Regions from separate parts of the Candidatus Accumulibacter contiguus genome, predicted to be linked through region 1. Evidence: riboswitches for the same ligand, from Rfam matches in the RefSeq annotation. Region 1 holds a riboswitch; each other region holds the start of a gene.
The links. Region 1 has a riboswitch for cyclic di-GMP ahead of V5B59_RS15700 (methyl-accepting chemotaxis protein). Riboswitches for the same ligand answer to the same signal wherever they lie in the genome.
Positions count from the first base shown of each region.

Region 2: linked by a shared signal. The riboswitch ahead of V5B59_RS08525 (hypothetical protein) and the one ahead of V5B59_RS15700 (methyl-accepting chemotaxis protein) in region 1 are both predicted to bind cyclic di-GMP.
Region 3: linked by a shared signal. The riboswitch ahead of V5B59_RS16855 (pre-peptidase C-terminal domain-containing protein) and the one ahead of V5B59_RS15700 (methyl-accepting chemotaxis protein) in region 1 are both predicted to bind cyclic di-GMP.
Region 4: linked by a shared signal. The riboswitch ahead of V5B59_RS00175 (type IV pilin protein) and the one ahead of V5B59_RS15700 (methyl-accepting chemotaxis protein) in region 1 are both predicted to bind cyclic di-GMP.

Region 1 is NZ_JAZKUC010000001.1:3,280,802-3,284,279, forward strand. It holds gene V5B59_RS15690 (SapC family protein) at 1-75, opposite strand, end outside; gene V5B59_RS15695 (EAL domain-containing protein) at 196-1,302, opposite strand; cyclic di-GMP riboswitch class I at 1,564-1,650, shown strand; gene V5B59_RS15700 (methyl-accepting chemotaxis protein) at 1,804-2,985, shown strand; gene V5B59_RS15705 (response regulator) at 3,007-3,375, shown strand; gene V5B59_RS15710 (STAS domain-containing protein) at 3,383-3,478, shown strand, end outside.
Region 2 is NZ_JAZKUC010000001.1:1,742,854-1,746,331, reverse strand. It holds gene tauC (taurine ABC transporter permease TauC) at 7-852, shown strand; cyclic di-GMP riboswitch class I at 1,159-1,245, shown strand; gene V5B59_RS08525 (hypothetical protein) at 1,413-1,682, shown strand; gene tadA (tRNA adenosine(34) deaminase TadA) at 1,893-2,348, shown strand; gene V5B59_RS08515 (L,D-transpeptidase) at 2,351-2,833, shown strand; gene V5B59_RS08510 (nucleotide pyrophosphohydrolase) at 2,873-3,250, opposite strand.
Region 3 is NZ_JAZKUC010000001.1:3,560,319-3,563,796, reverse strand. It holds gene V5B59_RS16855 (pre-peptidase C-terminal domain-containing protein) at 1-1,965, opposite strand, end outside; cyclic di-GMP riboswitch class I at 1,995-2,081, opposite strand; partial or broken gene V5B59_RS26290 (ISNCY family transposase) at 2,522-2,923, shown strand; gene V5B59_RS26285 (hypothetical protein) at 3,090-3,281, shown strand.
Region 4 is NZ_JAZKUC010000001.1:29,565-33,042, reverse strand. It holds gene V5B59_RS00190 (PilW family protein) at 1-199, opposite strand, end outside; gene V5B59_RS00185 (hypothetical protein) at 240-755, opposite strand; gene V5B59_RS00180 (pilus assembly FimT family protein) at 746-1,225, opposite strand; gene V5B59_RS00175 (type IV pilin protein) at 1,229-1,666, opposite strand; gene V5B59_RS00170 (hypothetical protein) at 1,736-2,071, shown strand; cyclic di-GMP riboswitch class I at 2,103-2,194, opposite strand; gene V5B59_RS00165 (hemerythrin domain-containing protein) at 2,443-3,012, shown strand; gene V5B59_RS00160 (GlcG/HbpS family heme-binding protein) at 3,214-3,478, shown strand, end outside.

The DNA.
Region 1 (3,478 bases):
GAAAGCATAACTCGAAATGCGCTGCCAGCGCTTGCTGGCGTGGCGTTCGGTGGAAATGACGTGGAAGTTGGGCATGGGCATCCTTCGGGTGGCATTTTCTGACCAATGGTATTCTGAAGCAGGGATACTCGCCGACCGCCTGGAGGCTGCGGAAACAGCGGGTCTGAATACGGGAGAACATCAAGAGACCCCCCGCTACAACTGGTCGGCGGCAATCGGTCTGCCGGTCAGATAGCCCTGGATCAGCTGGAAACCCATGTCGCGGCAGACCTGCGCTTCCGCCTCGAGCTCGATGCCTTCGGCCAGCGGCACTGAGCCCAGGTTCAGCACCAGTTTGACGAGATCGCTGATCACCCGGCGTTTGCGTTCGCTGGCCAGGTGAATGTCGTGCAGCAGACCCATGTCGAATTTCACGAAGTGCGCAGGCGCTTCGCCCAGTTCGTTCAGGCGGGCCTGTCCTGCCCCGAAATCGTCGTAGGCAAAACGCACACCGATGTCGCGCAGAAAAGCGCCTAATTCACGTAAACGCAGCGGGTCGGTGACTGCGGTTTCATGGATTTCGACAACCAGTTGCAGTTCCGGCATCTGCTGGCGCAGGACAGTTAGCGAAGCAAAAAACGGCTTGCTGAAAGTCTCCTTGGGGTGGGTGTTGATAAACAGGGGGAATTTGCGCAGGCGCGGAGCCATCGAGGTGATCGCGAATTTGCGAAAGGCCACGCTGAGATCAAGCTCGCGGTTCAGCGCTGTTGCCAATTGGAACAGGCGGATGGGGCTACCGGACAGTTGCGGATGATTTGCTCGCCCGAGCAACTCGTAGGCGAAGATTTTCCCACTGTTCGCATCGACGATGGGCTGGGCGGCGCCGGAAATGCCCTGGCCGTTGAGCAGGTCGAGAAACTCGCCCTCATTGGCGACGAAGAGTTCCGACAGGTTCGTGCCCATCGGCATCAACAGGGTTCGCGAGTCGGTCGAGGGCATGAAGCGCGACTGATCAGGCTGATGCCGGCCGAGACGAAACTCTGCCGTAAAGAAATGAATGATGTCGTTTTCCCGCAGCAGGCACGAGCCATCGATGCGCTGTCGATTGACGAAGGTGCCGTTGGTGCTGTTCAGATCGGTCAGGCGCAGTTGCGCGCTGATGTCGTCGTCGAACATGGCGTGTTTCCGGCTGAGGCCCGGTGTCGCCAGTACCAGATCGTTCTCCTGGCCACGACCGATCCGGAAAGGCAGGTCAACGATGTCGTATTTCAAACGGGATCCATCGGCAGCGATGGATTCCAGAAACCAATGACTGCTCTTCACAGGAAGCTCCAGAGACGATCCGCTTGCAGGCCATGGCCTCTTGCCATGATTCTTGCCATGATATGTGGTCAGTGCGCCGAACTTCTCCCGCAGTTCTCTGGCGGGTAGCGCGCAAGTCGCTGGCCTGCCGCCTGCAGGGGGGACACTTGGATGGCGCACGTACGAGTATGCCCAGCCATCTCAGCTGCTGTCAATCTCGCTGCATCCGGCTATGTGCCGGAAGTCGCACATTGCTGCTCTATTCAGTTATGATGTGTGGACGAGTAAGAATGGCAAACGGGACGAAAGCCCCGGACGCAAAGCTGCAGGCCCTAACCCGAAGTCCGGGAGGGTGGCTGGGTTGCCTGATACCGGGATCTTCGTCTCGGCATGCGATATCCGCAGCCGTCCAAGTCTTGCATCCGAGAGTAACCGCATGCCTGGCCCTTTCGATTCGAGGCCGTGTTTCTCTGCGCCCGATCGACCGCAGCCTGGCGCTGAAGTAGCACGCAGGAGGAACTCATGCAAGACCGATCATCAAGAATACTTCCCCTGGGCACTGGCCCACTGTTTCTTGCCGCCGTCGCCGCTGGCCTGCTGTTCTGGAAGAGTGAGGCATCGCTGGCCGTCGACCTGATCCTGACACTGGCTCTGCTGGTGCTCGCCACTGGCGTCTCTTATTGGGAGCGCCGTTCGATCCGGGCTGCTGTCGATCGCCTGCTTGCCGAGCGCGCAGAGACCGGCGCGGCGCCGCCGGCCATCGCCCCCTATACCACCAGCCTGCATCAGGTAGCCGCCGCTTCACTGACCCGCTGGGCCACGCATGTCGCCATCGCACGCCAACAAACCGAGAATGCGGGCAACGCATTGACCAGTGACTTCGCGGCCATTCTGAACCAGTTGGGCGTTATGCTCGATACCCGCGACCGTGAAGCAGCGGAAGGTGTGGTCGCGGTGATCGAACGTTCGCGCAGTGAACTGGCAGCGATGCTGGGCTACCTCAAGGACGCTTTCGACGCCCAGAAACCAATGCTCCGTGAATTCGAGAGCCTGGCGGAAGTGAGCGCCGATCTCAAGCGCATGGCCGGCGGGGTCGCCGAGATCGCCAAACAGACCAATCTGCTGGCACTCAACGCGGCGATCGAAGCGGCGCGGGCCGGCGAGACCGGGCGGGGTTTTGCCGTCGTTGCCGATGAAGTACGCAAGCTCTCGGACCAGTCGGGATCGCTTGCCAAGCAGATCCGGGACAAAGTCGAGACGGTCAACGTGGCGACCGGGTCAGCGCTGCTTTCCGCCGGTCAAATGTCACGCCAGAACGAATCGCTGATGGCCAGTTCGGAAGTGACCATGGCCGCCGTACTGGAACGTTTCAGCAGCGTCGTGCAAGGACTCAGCGATTCGTCGCAGCACATGGCCGAAGGCAGCCAGAGCGTCCGCGAGAAGGTCGAAGCGGTACTCGTGCATCTGCAATTCCAGGATCGCATGAGCCAGATTCTGAGCGCGGTCTGCCAGGATATCGAGCGTCTTCTGGCGCGCACACGTGCAGAAGAGGCGCGCATCGCAGGCGGCGAGACGCCGGAACCTTTCGACGTGCAGAAGTGGATTGCTCAACTCGAACAAACTTACACCACGCTCGAACAGCACGATGCGCAGCACCCGGCTGCACAGGGGCAGGTGGCGGCGAGCGAAATCACCTTTTTCTAACCTGGACAATGGGAGATTGACATGGGCAAGACCATCCTGGTCGTCGACGATTCCGCTTCGATGCGGCAGGTCGTCAGCATGGCGCTCAAGGGCGGCGGCTTTGAGGTGATCGAGGCCTGCGACGGCAAGGACGCGCTGGCCAAACTGATGGGGCAGAAAGTGCATCTGGTGATCAGCGATGTCAATATGCCCAACATGGATGGCATCACCTTTGTCCGGGAAATGAAAAAGAACGCCGCCTACCGCTTCGTTCCGGTGATCATGCTGACCACCGAAGGCAATGAGGAAAAGAAGAAGGCCGGCCAGGAGGCCGGCGCCAAGGCCTGGGTGGTCAAGCCTTTCCAGCCCCAGCAGATGCTGGCGGCGGTTTCCAGACTGTTGATGATGTGAGGCGACGATGAGCATCGTCATCGAGAGCAGCGGGCAGACGGCGCGGCTGACTCTGGACGGGGAGTTGACCATCTATGAGGTCGCCGAAATCAAGGCCGGGCTG
Region 2 (3,478 bases), 1.5 Mb from region 1:
ACCGAAATGAGCATCGGCGACAATTCGCGATCGACAGCGTTCGCAAGCGAGCAGGCGCCGGCACGCCCGGCCGGGAACTTCTTGCTCAGCGTCAACACCATCAGTACCCTAACCATCATCTTCTTACTTGTCGTGTGGTGGGCCACGACCACGGCCGGACTCATCGCACCCCTGTTCCTTCCCTCGCCTCAAGCTGTGCTCGGAAAGTTCTGGCTGGTAACCACAAAGGGGTTCATGGACTCGACACTCTGGCAACATCTGGCGGCAAGCCTGGGTCGGGTAGTCTGCGCGCTCATCGCAGCCGTCGTCCTGGCCATACCGACGGGGATCGCGATTGGCCTCTCACGAATCGCGCAGGGCGTGCTTGACCCCCTCATTGAGCTCTATCGTCCGGTGCCGCCGCTCGCCTACCTGCCGCTGATCGTCATCTGGTTCGGGATTGGCGAGTTGTCCAAGGTCTTGCTGATCTTCCTGGCGATCTATGCGCCAATCGCGATTGCCACAGCGGGTGGTGTTCGACAGGTCTCGCAAAACCGCCTGCGCGCTGCACAGTCCCTGGGAGCGACGCGTGTCCAGTTGCTGCGTTACGTGGTGTTGCCCAGCGCCGTCCCCGACATCCTGACTGGTATCCGCATCGGCCTGGGGACCGGCTGGTCGACACTCGTTGCCGCGGAACTGGTCGCAGCGACGAGCGGCCTGGGGTTCATGGTGCAGTCGGCTGCACAGTTCCTGGTGACCGACGTGGTCATCCTGGGAATTGCCGTGATCGCCATCATTGCCTTTGCGCTCGAACTCTCCCTGCGCGCCCTATCCCGTCGCCTGGCCCCGTGGCGGGAGCAGGGCATAAGCTGAAAGCGACCATGGCCGTTGGGAACGCTTGCCGAGTTCAGCATCCTGTACCACTTGGGTGAGTTCCTGGTCGATTTCGGCATGGGCCAGCGGGAAGTAGAAGGCCATGAACTCGGGGAAGCATCGCCACCCAGGACGTGCTGCACAAATACGGCAATGACTACATCTACCATCTGATGGGTGGCCGCATGTTCCCACTGACACTCGATGGGCTGGGGCGGGGAATGAGGTTGTTGAGCAAGTAATCACATGGGCTCAGGTGTGAATATTCTCACAGCAGGCCTGCGCTCCAGGCATATAATGATTCCACGAGACAAATGGCAAACGGGGTGAAAGCCCCGGACGCAAAGCTGCAGACCCTAACCTGGAATCCAGGTGGGTGGCTGGGTTACCTCGCTCCAGGCACGTTCGTGCGGGCACTTGGTTTCCTTTCCACGGCTGAAACATGACTCTCGTATGAGAGTGCGGCAACGGTGTTGTTGAACAATGGATGCCAAGAAAATGTTGGCGCAACAACCGCTGCTGATGTCATGCATTGTATGCGTTGAGAGTCAGAGGAAACCATGAGAACCTTTATTGCGACGATTGAAACTCCCGCCGGAACCGAGACCATGAAACTGGCGGCCGCCAGTATCCAGGATGCCTATGGACAGGTGGCGGAACGGAGTCTGTCGGCTGCGAACTCGTCGTATCACTACTCGATCAGGGAGACGTCTCCCATCGCTTCGCCCCAGTTTTTCAACGGGTTCACCAACGCCAGCATCTCGCTCGTGGCTTGCCTGATCCTTTTCATGGTCCTCGATCATCTGCTGCGCAAGTGGCTCAAGAGCTGATTGCCAATCAGGAGAACATGCGGACGACAAAACGGATGTTCTCTGATTGAATTGATTTGCTGAGTAGATTTGAGAGGACTGAAGGGGTCGCGGCACTGCTTTGCGGGGTCGCTGCGGGTGCCGCCGCTTCCCTTTCTTCAGCTGAGGTAGTAGGGTCAGGGTCGAAGTGTTCCCGGCAGCCTGCTTCTGCGCTGCGGTAGAATAGTATCGATGAACGACGACTATTTCATGCGTGAGGCGATTTCCCTGGCGCGGGCTGCCGAGTGCCTCGGCGAGGTGCCGGTTGGTGCGCTGGTGGTTCGCGATGGGGTCATCGTCGGTCGGGGCTTCAATTCGCCGATCGGCGAACATGATCCGACGGCGCACGCCGAAATTGCCGCCCTACGCGATGCCGCGCGCAATCTGCGCAACTACCGTCTGCCTGGCTGCGAACTGTTCGTGACTCTCGAACCTTGCGCGATGTGTGGCGGTGCGGTGCTGCAGGCGCGCATTGCCCGTTTGATCTACGGCGCGCGGGATCCAAAAACCGGCGTGCATGGCAGCGTCGTCGACCTCTTTGCGGTGCCGCGCCTCAACCATCACACGCTAGTCGTCGGCGGCATCCTGGCCGATGAGTGCGGACAGTTGCTATCGGGGTTTTTTGCGGCGCGGCGCAGCCGCGAGTGAGCATGCACATCGAGATCTCCATCAAACAACAGACGCTGACCCTCTCGGACGACTCCGGGCAGGTGCTGCGCAGCTATCCTGTGTCCACGGCAACGAATGGCCCTGGCGAAGTCTCGGGCAGCTTCTGCACGCCGCGCGGCAGGCACCTGATCCGCGCCAAGATTGGTGCCGGCGAAGCGGTCAACACGGTTTTTGCCGCCCGCAGGCCGACTGGCGAGATCTATGGCAAGGAACTCGCCGAACGATTCCCGCAGCGCGACTGGATTCTCACGCGCATCCTCTGGTTATCTGGCTGCGAACCCGGTCGCAACCGCCTGGGCCGGGTCGATACCATGCGCCGTTATGTCTACATCCACGGCAGCCCGGACACGACGCCGATGGGTCGCCCCGGATCGATCGGCTGCATTCGCATGCACAACGCCGATATTGTTGAATTGTTCGAGTGGGTGCCGCCGTACACGCCGGTCGATATCCGCGAGGACTGAGCATTGCACCGACCGTTATGAAACCTGTCGTGCGGCAAGTCAGGTGTCTGTCTGGTCCTGGGCCGGACGGGTATCCGAATATTTCCGGTTCGATCCGTAGCTGCTCGCGACCGGATATTTGATCGCATTCTTGACGAGTTTTGCACGGGCGGCCTGTTCAAGGTCGATGCCGGCATTTTCGGCAATCAACAGCAGGTAAATCAGGACGTCGGCACATTCGTCGCGCAGGGCTTCCTGCGCGCTGGCGCTGCCTGCCATCGCTGCCATCTCGGCGTCGTTCTTCCACTGCGTCAGTTCGAGCAACTCGCTGGCTTCGAGGTTCAGCGAGACGATCAGGTTGCGCAGGCTGTGAAACTGCGCCCAGTTGCGTTGGTCGCGAAATTCGAGCACTGCCGCGGTCAGTGTCGAAAGGCTCATGGCTTCAGGTGAAGAAGCGTGGTCTTGCTTATTCCGGCAGGCGCAGGTGATTTGCCTGCGCGCGTGCGCGCAGCGCCCGGTAATCTGGGAAACGCTTTCTCGCCTGCAAACAGGTCCTCCGTAGGGTGGCGCATGCGGGTCACTTGCGGGTTTCGCGAAGCTGCCATTCTACCGCGACAGGGGGCGCGAAACTGCCTGCTATTCTTGATGACCTTCAGAACACCTGAT
Region 3 (3,478 bases), 280 kb from region 1:
GATGGATAGCTTTTCCCATGCATAAAACCCCGCACTCTGAAGCCAGCCGTACTGAGGAGCGCCAAGATTTGTTGCAGTGGCACGGGTATTATTGCTGGCGACGCTATCGAAAGAGTCGGTTCTAATGTTGCTATTGGTACCAGGCGCATTGATCGTCAGGCTGTAATCGCTGGTGCTCTGATTATACCCATACACCTTCAAATAATAATAGGTTCCAGCGGTCAGCCCGGACAGCGCAATGGCTTCCACACCTTCGATTCCGATTGAATAATCGATCAACTGGTTTGCGGAATTATACAGTTCGATATCCAGATCTTCCTGCAAACCGTCGAAATCAATCTGGAGATAATTCTGGTTTGACCCTTGTCCGGAAAGCTGGAATTTGAACCAGTCGACATCAGAAGCACGATCGATAGACAAATCGGTTTCTTGCCGGAATCCACTGACCTCCCCCAAATTTGTGGCCGTATTCCGGGTGTTATTGCTCGCGGTGGCATCATAGTGATCAGGTGTGGGTGCTTGTGGCAGGTAGAAAAGCAGATCGTAGGATGAGGTGACGTTCCCTTCATAACTTCCGGCTCGCAAATAGTACGTTCCCGGCTGCAGTCCGGCCAAGGGAATTGCATTCCAGTCGTATCCTGTGGCGTCCCAGTAGGTCGTATAAATGATATTCCCGGAGCTGTCTTCGAGTTCGAGATCGATATCGCCGGTACCGGTGACAAGGCTCAGGATAATGTCAGTATTCGTCGCGACGCGGGTGGTCGTAAGTTTGAAGACGTCGACATCGCCAGTGGTGGAGCCCGGCCGGTCGATGGATAGATCGGAAAAATAGTAGCCAATGCCAGGCAGCGATACCCCTCTGTTAACGGGCGTCGCAGTCGGACGTGTATCGTTGCCTTCGAAGTGGTCCTTGGGAATTTGCGGCGCATTGATTTCGAGTGTGTAGTAGGCATTGCTCCAACCCAGGTAATCGCCGGAATAGTAATCAAATACCGTTGCTGTGTAGGTGCCGGCCGGAACATCTGCCAGCGATATAGTCTCCAGGTTCCCATTGGTCGGATCATCGTCGTAATCCGCTTCGATAAAAACACCATATTGATCGTACAAGCGAAGCACCAGATCGACGTAGGTGGAACTCGACGAGACGCGGACATAGTCGCCGGATCCACCAGTAAGGACGGTGGAGAAGTCCCAATTGTCGCTGGGGTCGCCATAGTATATGAAGTCGGTCAGATAGCCATAACCCTGCCTGGAACCCAGATTGGAGGTCGATTGTTCGAGAAGCACGGATTGGCTATCGAGCAAGAGTGCAACCCTGTCGTCTTCGGCCCGCATTCGTTCCAAGTCGGAAGCAGTCAGCACCTGGTTTCGGACGAGAGCCGAAAAAAACTCCCCTTCGTCGCCCGGTGAATCGGCAGCATTCAGGCGCACGTCCAGCGCGTGCCCCAATTCCTCAAGCAGGACAGATGTGATCGCTTCGGGCTTATCGGCGTTTTCAGAGAGAAATTCTCTCGCCAGATAAATCGTGTCGGTTGCCGCCGCATAAGCGCCTTGGGCGCGATTGATTTCCACTTCTGGGCAGATTTCCAGCCTTGGCCAGGAGATGAAATCCGGCTCGGCGAAGCCCTGAACAAGCATTCTTGCCCGCAAGGGGTCGACGCCGTTTCCGAAAACCTGGTGGATATCGTTTTCGAAATCGGGATTGAGCAGGAATTGGCGGAGGGTGCTCTGAGCCAGGGTCAGGTAAACTCCTAGGTCCGTCGCTTGGCTGTTTGCTGTTGGCCGGCGCCCGGCAGCGCTGCCGGCTACGGGGTCGCCGCCAGGTGCCTCGACGATCGGGCTGGCCAGACCATCACCGTGAATGTCGTCGTCGACAATGACACCGCTCAAGTCACCGGCGCTATCGCCGTTGATAACGAAGCCGCCGGTCGCGGCGGCGGTACTCGAGAGTTTGATGGCAGGCATGACGCAGATCCAAAGTTCGTTGATTGGGCTGAGGAAACCCAGCCACCCTCCCGGACTTCAGGTTAGGGTCTGAAGCTTTGCGTCTGGAGCTTACACTCCATTTGCCTTGATCTCACCAAAAATGTACCATCGCTATCAGGGTCTTCTGTTGACCTGGATCAGCAATTCTCATTTTTTGGCTGAATTCCCGGCGGCTACGCCGGAACGGGTGGAGAACGTAACCGTGACACTGTTGGCGAATTCTTGACCATCCTTCAGGCGGCCAGAGCGGGTGCCTTGAGGGAGGTGAACCGCGAGCATCGGGTGGGTGCCACTGGAACCCCATTCCACCAGTCGGTAGTTAGTGTTTGGTGGAAAACCAGAAAACACACGCTTTATCAGTATGTTACAATACGCGATGACGAGCGAAGATGGCAATGCCAGAGCAATATACTTTTGGGTTGAATTCGTAGATGTCTGATTATTAGCTGATATTCTGGTGGTGATTGCTGTGGAAGGCGACTTTCCTCCACCGCTTGGGGTTTTGTGGGACGAACTTCAGTCGAAGGAAAGAGCGATGCGGGAAGTCATGAAGCGGCAAGCGAGTTTGGGCGAGTTTCCGATCGAAGCCATCGTGCTCGATCCCAAATCGCGGGACGACATCCCGAAACTGCTCGTCGGGCTGCAGCACATTTATACGCATCGCGAACTGCGAGACGAAGTCTTTGCGATCCTCGAGGAAGTGCTTCCCTGCCATGCTGATGGCAAGCTGGCCAGCAGTGCACTGGGGCGACCCGGCATGGAGCAGTGGAAGATCCTGGTGCTGGGCGTCGTGCGTCTCGGGCTTGACGCGGACTACGACCGGTTACAGGAACTCGCCAATCAGCACAAGACGTTGCGCCAAATGTTGGGGCATGCCGACTGGTACGATCCGCACAGGTACGAATTACAGACCCTGAAAGACAACCTGCGACTGTTTGCGGGTCGTGAGCTTCGACAAGGGCTTTCACAGTCCGTCGAATCGATCGTGTCTCGAAGCGCGACTGGACTTGGTCGCCCTCCCCAAAAAAGGCCGCCACTCGGCCGCTGATGATGCGAGGGAAACGGCACCGGAATTTGTCCAGGCGCGGCATAAGCATTCCGCGGTGGAATCCGCGATCAATGGCCTGGAGCATTTCGGGCTCGATCTGTGCCCGGATCACGGAATCGTCGGCTTCAAACGCTACGTGGCGCTGGCTGTCCTGGCGCGCCACATCCATCGCCTGGGGGGTGTGGTTCGCGAGCAGACTGCCCGTACAAAAGCCCTGGTGCCCGAGCCGCAAACCCGAGCCGCCTGACACCGCTGACGAGGGTCAAACGAACGATGCGGCGCTCCGCTCGACCATCGATAATGCCATATGCATCCTTTTGGCGGTCAAGCTCGATTCGCGCGCAAAGTCGAACGCGATCAATGATATCTCGCGGCGCTCAGCCACGTTCCGGAGGCGCGAGACCCCCACTTTTTTGCCAAAACGGGGATTTTCTGCCAGGCACT
Region 4 (3,478 bases), 3.3 Mb from region 1:
CCATGCCCGCCTGCTTGAGATCGCGCTCCAGAAGAAAATAACCCACCGCCCCGGCAATCTGCGCATCGCTCCCGGCAGCTGTCGTCCGCTTCGTCTTGTCCCAGGTCGACAGCACGTGAAACATGGCGATGATGCCGATCAATCCGATTGCCACGCCGACCAGCAACTCGGTCAGTGTGAAGCCCCTGCCAGGACGCATCGGCGCAGTCTTGCGCGGCAGAATGCGTCGCCTGGAAGGGTCAGTTGACATAGCTCACCAGGGTATAGTGGCGCAATTTGTTATCTGAAGGCGCCTGCCAGCAAATCGTGATGCTGACCTGATTGTTGACCGCGGTATTTACTCTGATCTGCTGTTTTCCCGTGGAGCCGGGAAGCGGGGATGGCTTGCCGGTAGGCTGCAAGGTGGCTACCCAGTCGACAATCGCCGGATTGGTGGAAGCCGACCCGGTGAACACGCAGTTGTCCCCATCGCTGAAGTGCTGGAAATCGGTCAGAGAGCTTGCGCTCACCATGGACATGACCACCCCATTGATGGTCTGCTGGGTCCGGTCGACCCCGGTCCAGATCTGGCTCAAAACTCGCTCGGCCAGATTCATCGCCTCGGTGCGATACTGTGCATCGGCTTGCACGGTGGCGGCGGTGGCGCCCAGCGCCACCATCGACAGGATACCCAGAGAAAAGATCAGAATGCCGATCAGTGCTTCCAGCAACACGATGCCGGATTGTGAACGTTCAAGAGTCTTCATTATGGACATGCCCTCGTATCTCCCGCTGCTTTTTGAGCGGCGGTCAGTCCGGGGTCGCACAGGCGAGCCCCGCCACCGGTGGTGATAAAAACATTCAGACAGCGTATCGGGCCACCGTCCGCATGACAGGCCCCGGCAACCGGATTGGTGAAGCTGTACACCGCGGGGGCCACCAGGGTGGTGCCACCGAACGGCGTGAAGACGAGATCATTGCCGCCGCTACTGTCGGTCACACTGCTGGTGATCACGATGTTGGCCGGCGTCTCGGTAGGAAAAAAAGGCGAGGAATTGCTGTTCAGACGGATGGCTTCGGCGCGGGCCGTCTGCAGGTCGGCAAGGACCTTTTCTGCCGCCGTACGCAGACGGACATTTGCCATATAGGTGCTGAGGGCCGGAACACCGAGCGACAGAAGAACGCTCAGGAGGGTAATCACCACCAGAAATTCGATCAGGGTGAATCCACGCCGACGGCCCAACATCGCTCAGCACCCCCCGGCTTTATTCAGGACGAAACAGGTACTGGGGGCCGGGAGCGTCCAGCCACTCGGCAGGGCAACCGTGCTCTTGCCAGACGCCGTAAGCATGTTGATCCGGTATTGAAAGCCAGCCATGCTACCTTGTCCGGTGGCATCCACCTGATAAGCCGCCGCGCCAAGACCGGAGCACGCAAACGTGAAATTGCTGGTATTGGCCGGCAGTGGTGCTACCGAGCTGGCCGTACAGGCGCCAACGTATGTACGCTCGTCGAGGAAATGCTGTTGCATCCTGACCTGCATGCTGGAAAGCGCACTAACCGCCTCGGTGATGCGGCCCTTGGTCAGATATTCGATGTAGTTTGGAACGGCGATGGCCGCCAGAATGCTGATGATCACGATGACGATCATCACCTCGATCAGGGTGAATCCGGAATTCGCTTTCATTTCATTGGCCTGAGATGTTTACGGCGAGCAAGGCAACAAGTTGCCGAAGGGTATGGTTGAAACAACGGCATGCAAGCCGCCAAACTTGAGGCCAAACTTGAGGGTGAAACGTGGGGCATTCTTGCGCAGACGGGCAGTTCAATGCGCATTCGCTCGAACCCCTGGGCGACGCGAGCCGGCGCTTCAACAAGGATCTGGGGACGACCGAAATCCACCACCGAGCGGGCACCGCCGGGGAAGCTGCTTACCTTTTCGAATGGAAATGCCATCGCCGAGTTTCCTTGTTGCAAGCGCCATAAGGACGCACTGCCTAGCCACAACAATCGAGGGCTGGCGCAAGGTCAACTACGGGTCAGGAATGAAACCGCCTGCAAATCCGACGGGCTGGTGAGGGATGTACCGTGAACGGAACTTGTCCGGACGTTGCCTCTGTGAGCCTGGCGGCCCCGCTATCCTGGGAAACATGCCGTTTCCGTTAGATCGGTGACTTTGCGTCCCCGCCTTTCGACGGGTTTGCCTTTTTCAGTGAGACTACTGAAATCAAGCATACACCTATAATTTCGCTAATTCAAGGCCAGTCTTTTCGATCTTGATGCGAACGATCCGGCCATAGGCGCCGGGATGGACGTCGCCTATGGCGTGGCAGGTCTCGGCACCCGGGCACACACTCTCCCACAATACTTTCGATCGCACCCCTCGTTCAGACTCATACTTGCGGAGGGGCGTTGGATTGCGTATTCTTAAACGAACATGCAAACTCGGAGAAGGGAGGTACCATGTCCGAGACATCGACCCGCCAGGCGGCCGAAGCCGCCGCCCCGCTGCAGGACTTTTCCAGATGTCACGTCGGGTTCGTGACGCTGCTCGAAACCTCACTCGGCCTGCCCGAGATGGTCTCCACCGCCGCACGGGCGCGCGGGTGCGCCGCGGACGTGCTGAAAATGTTCCGCGACCGCTTGCTCGCCCACCACGATGACGAGGAGCGCGACTTGTTCCCTGCGGTACTGCAGATCGCGGGGCCGGGCGACGAAGCGGACCGGGCACAGGCCATGGTCGCGCAACTCGTCCGCGAGCATCGCGAGATCGCGCAGCTGTGGAAGCAGCTAGAACCAGCCGTGCAAGCCATCGCGAACGGCGACCTGCCCCGGCTGGACTCCGCGCTGCTGCACGAACTGGTGAGGCGCTTCAACGAGCACGTGCGCACGGAGGAAGTGGAGTTCCTGCCCTTTGCGCAGCTGGTTCTGGCGCGCCAGGCCGAAGACATGGCGGCGCTGGGCTTGGCGCTGCACCGGCGCCACGAAGCCGAGGAGATCATGGCGACGGCGATGGTATACGGGGCGAGCTGAAAAGGCTCGTCGCGCCCCCGGCGCTCGATCAGCCGCGCGCGCAGTATTGGCCGGCGCGCCTGCGGACCCGCGGTCCACAAGGTCGAAGCGCTCGGCGACTCGGTGGTGACCGGGCCGACGCTGACCAACGTCAATTATTATTTACGCGCCATCCTGATCACCTGATCGAAAACCGAAGCGCATGACTCAAGGATACTTCCGATGCGAACCATCAAAGCATTGACTCTCGACGACGCCAAACTCGTCGCGGCGGCAGCCGAGGCAGAAGCCATCTCGCGCGGCTGGGCAGTGAGCATAGCCATATGCGATGCCGGTGGACACGCCTTGTGGTTGCAGCGTATGGACGGTGCACCGCTCATGAGTGCTGCCGTAGCCCCGGAAAAGGCCCGCACCTGCGTCCTTAGTGGCAAACCGAGCAAGGTCTTCGAGGATATGGTGAACAATGGCCGTATTGCCGCGCTCGCCA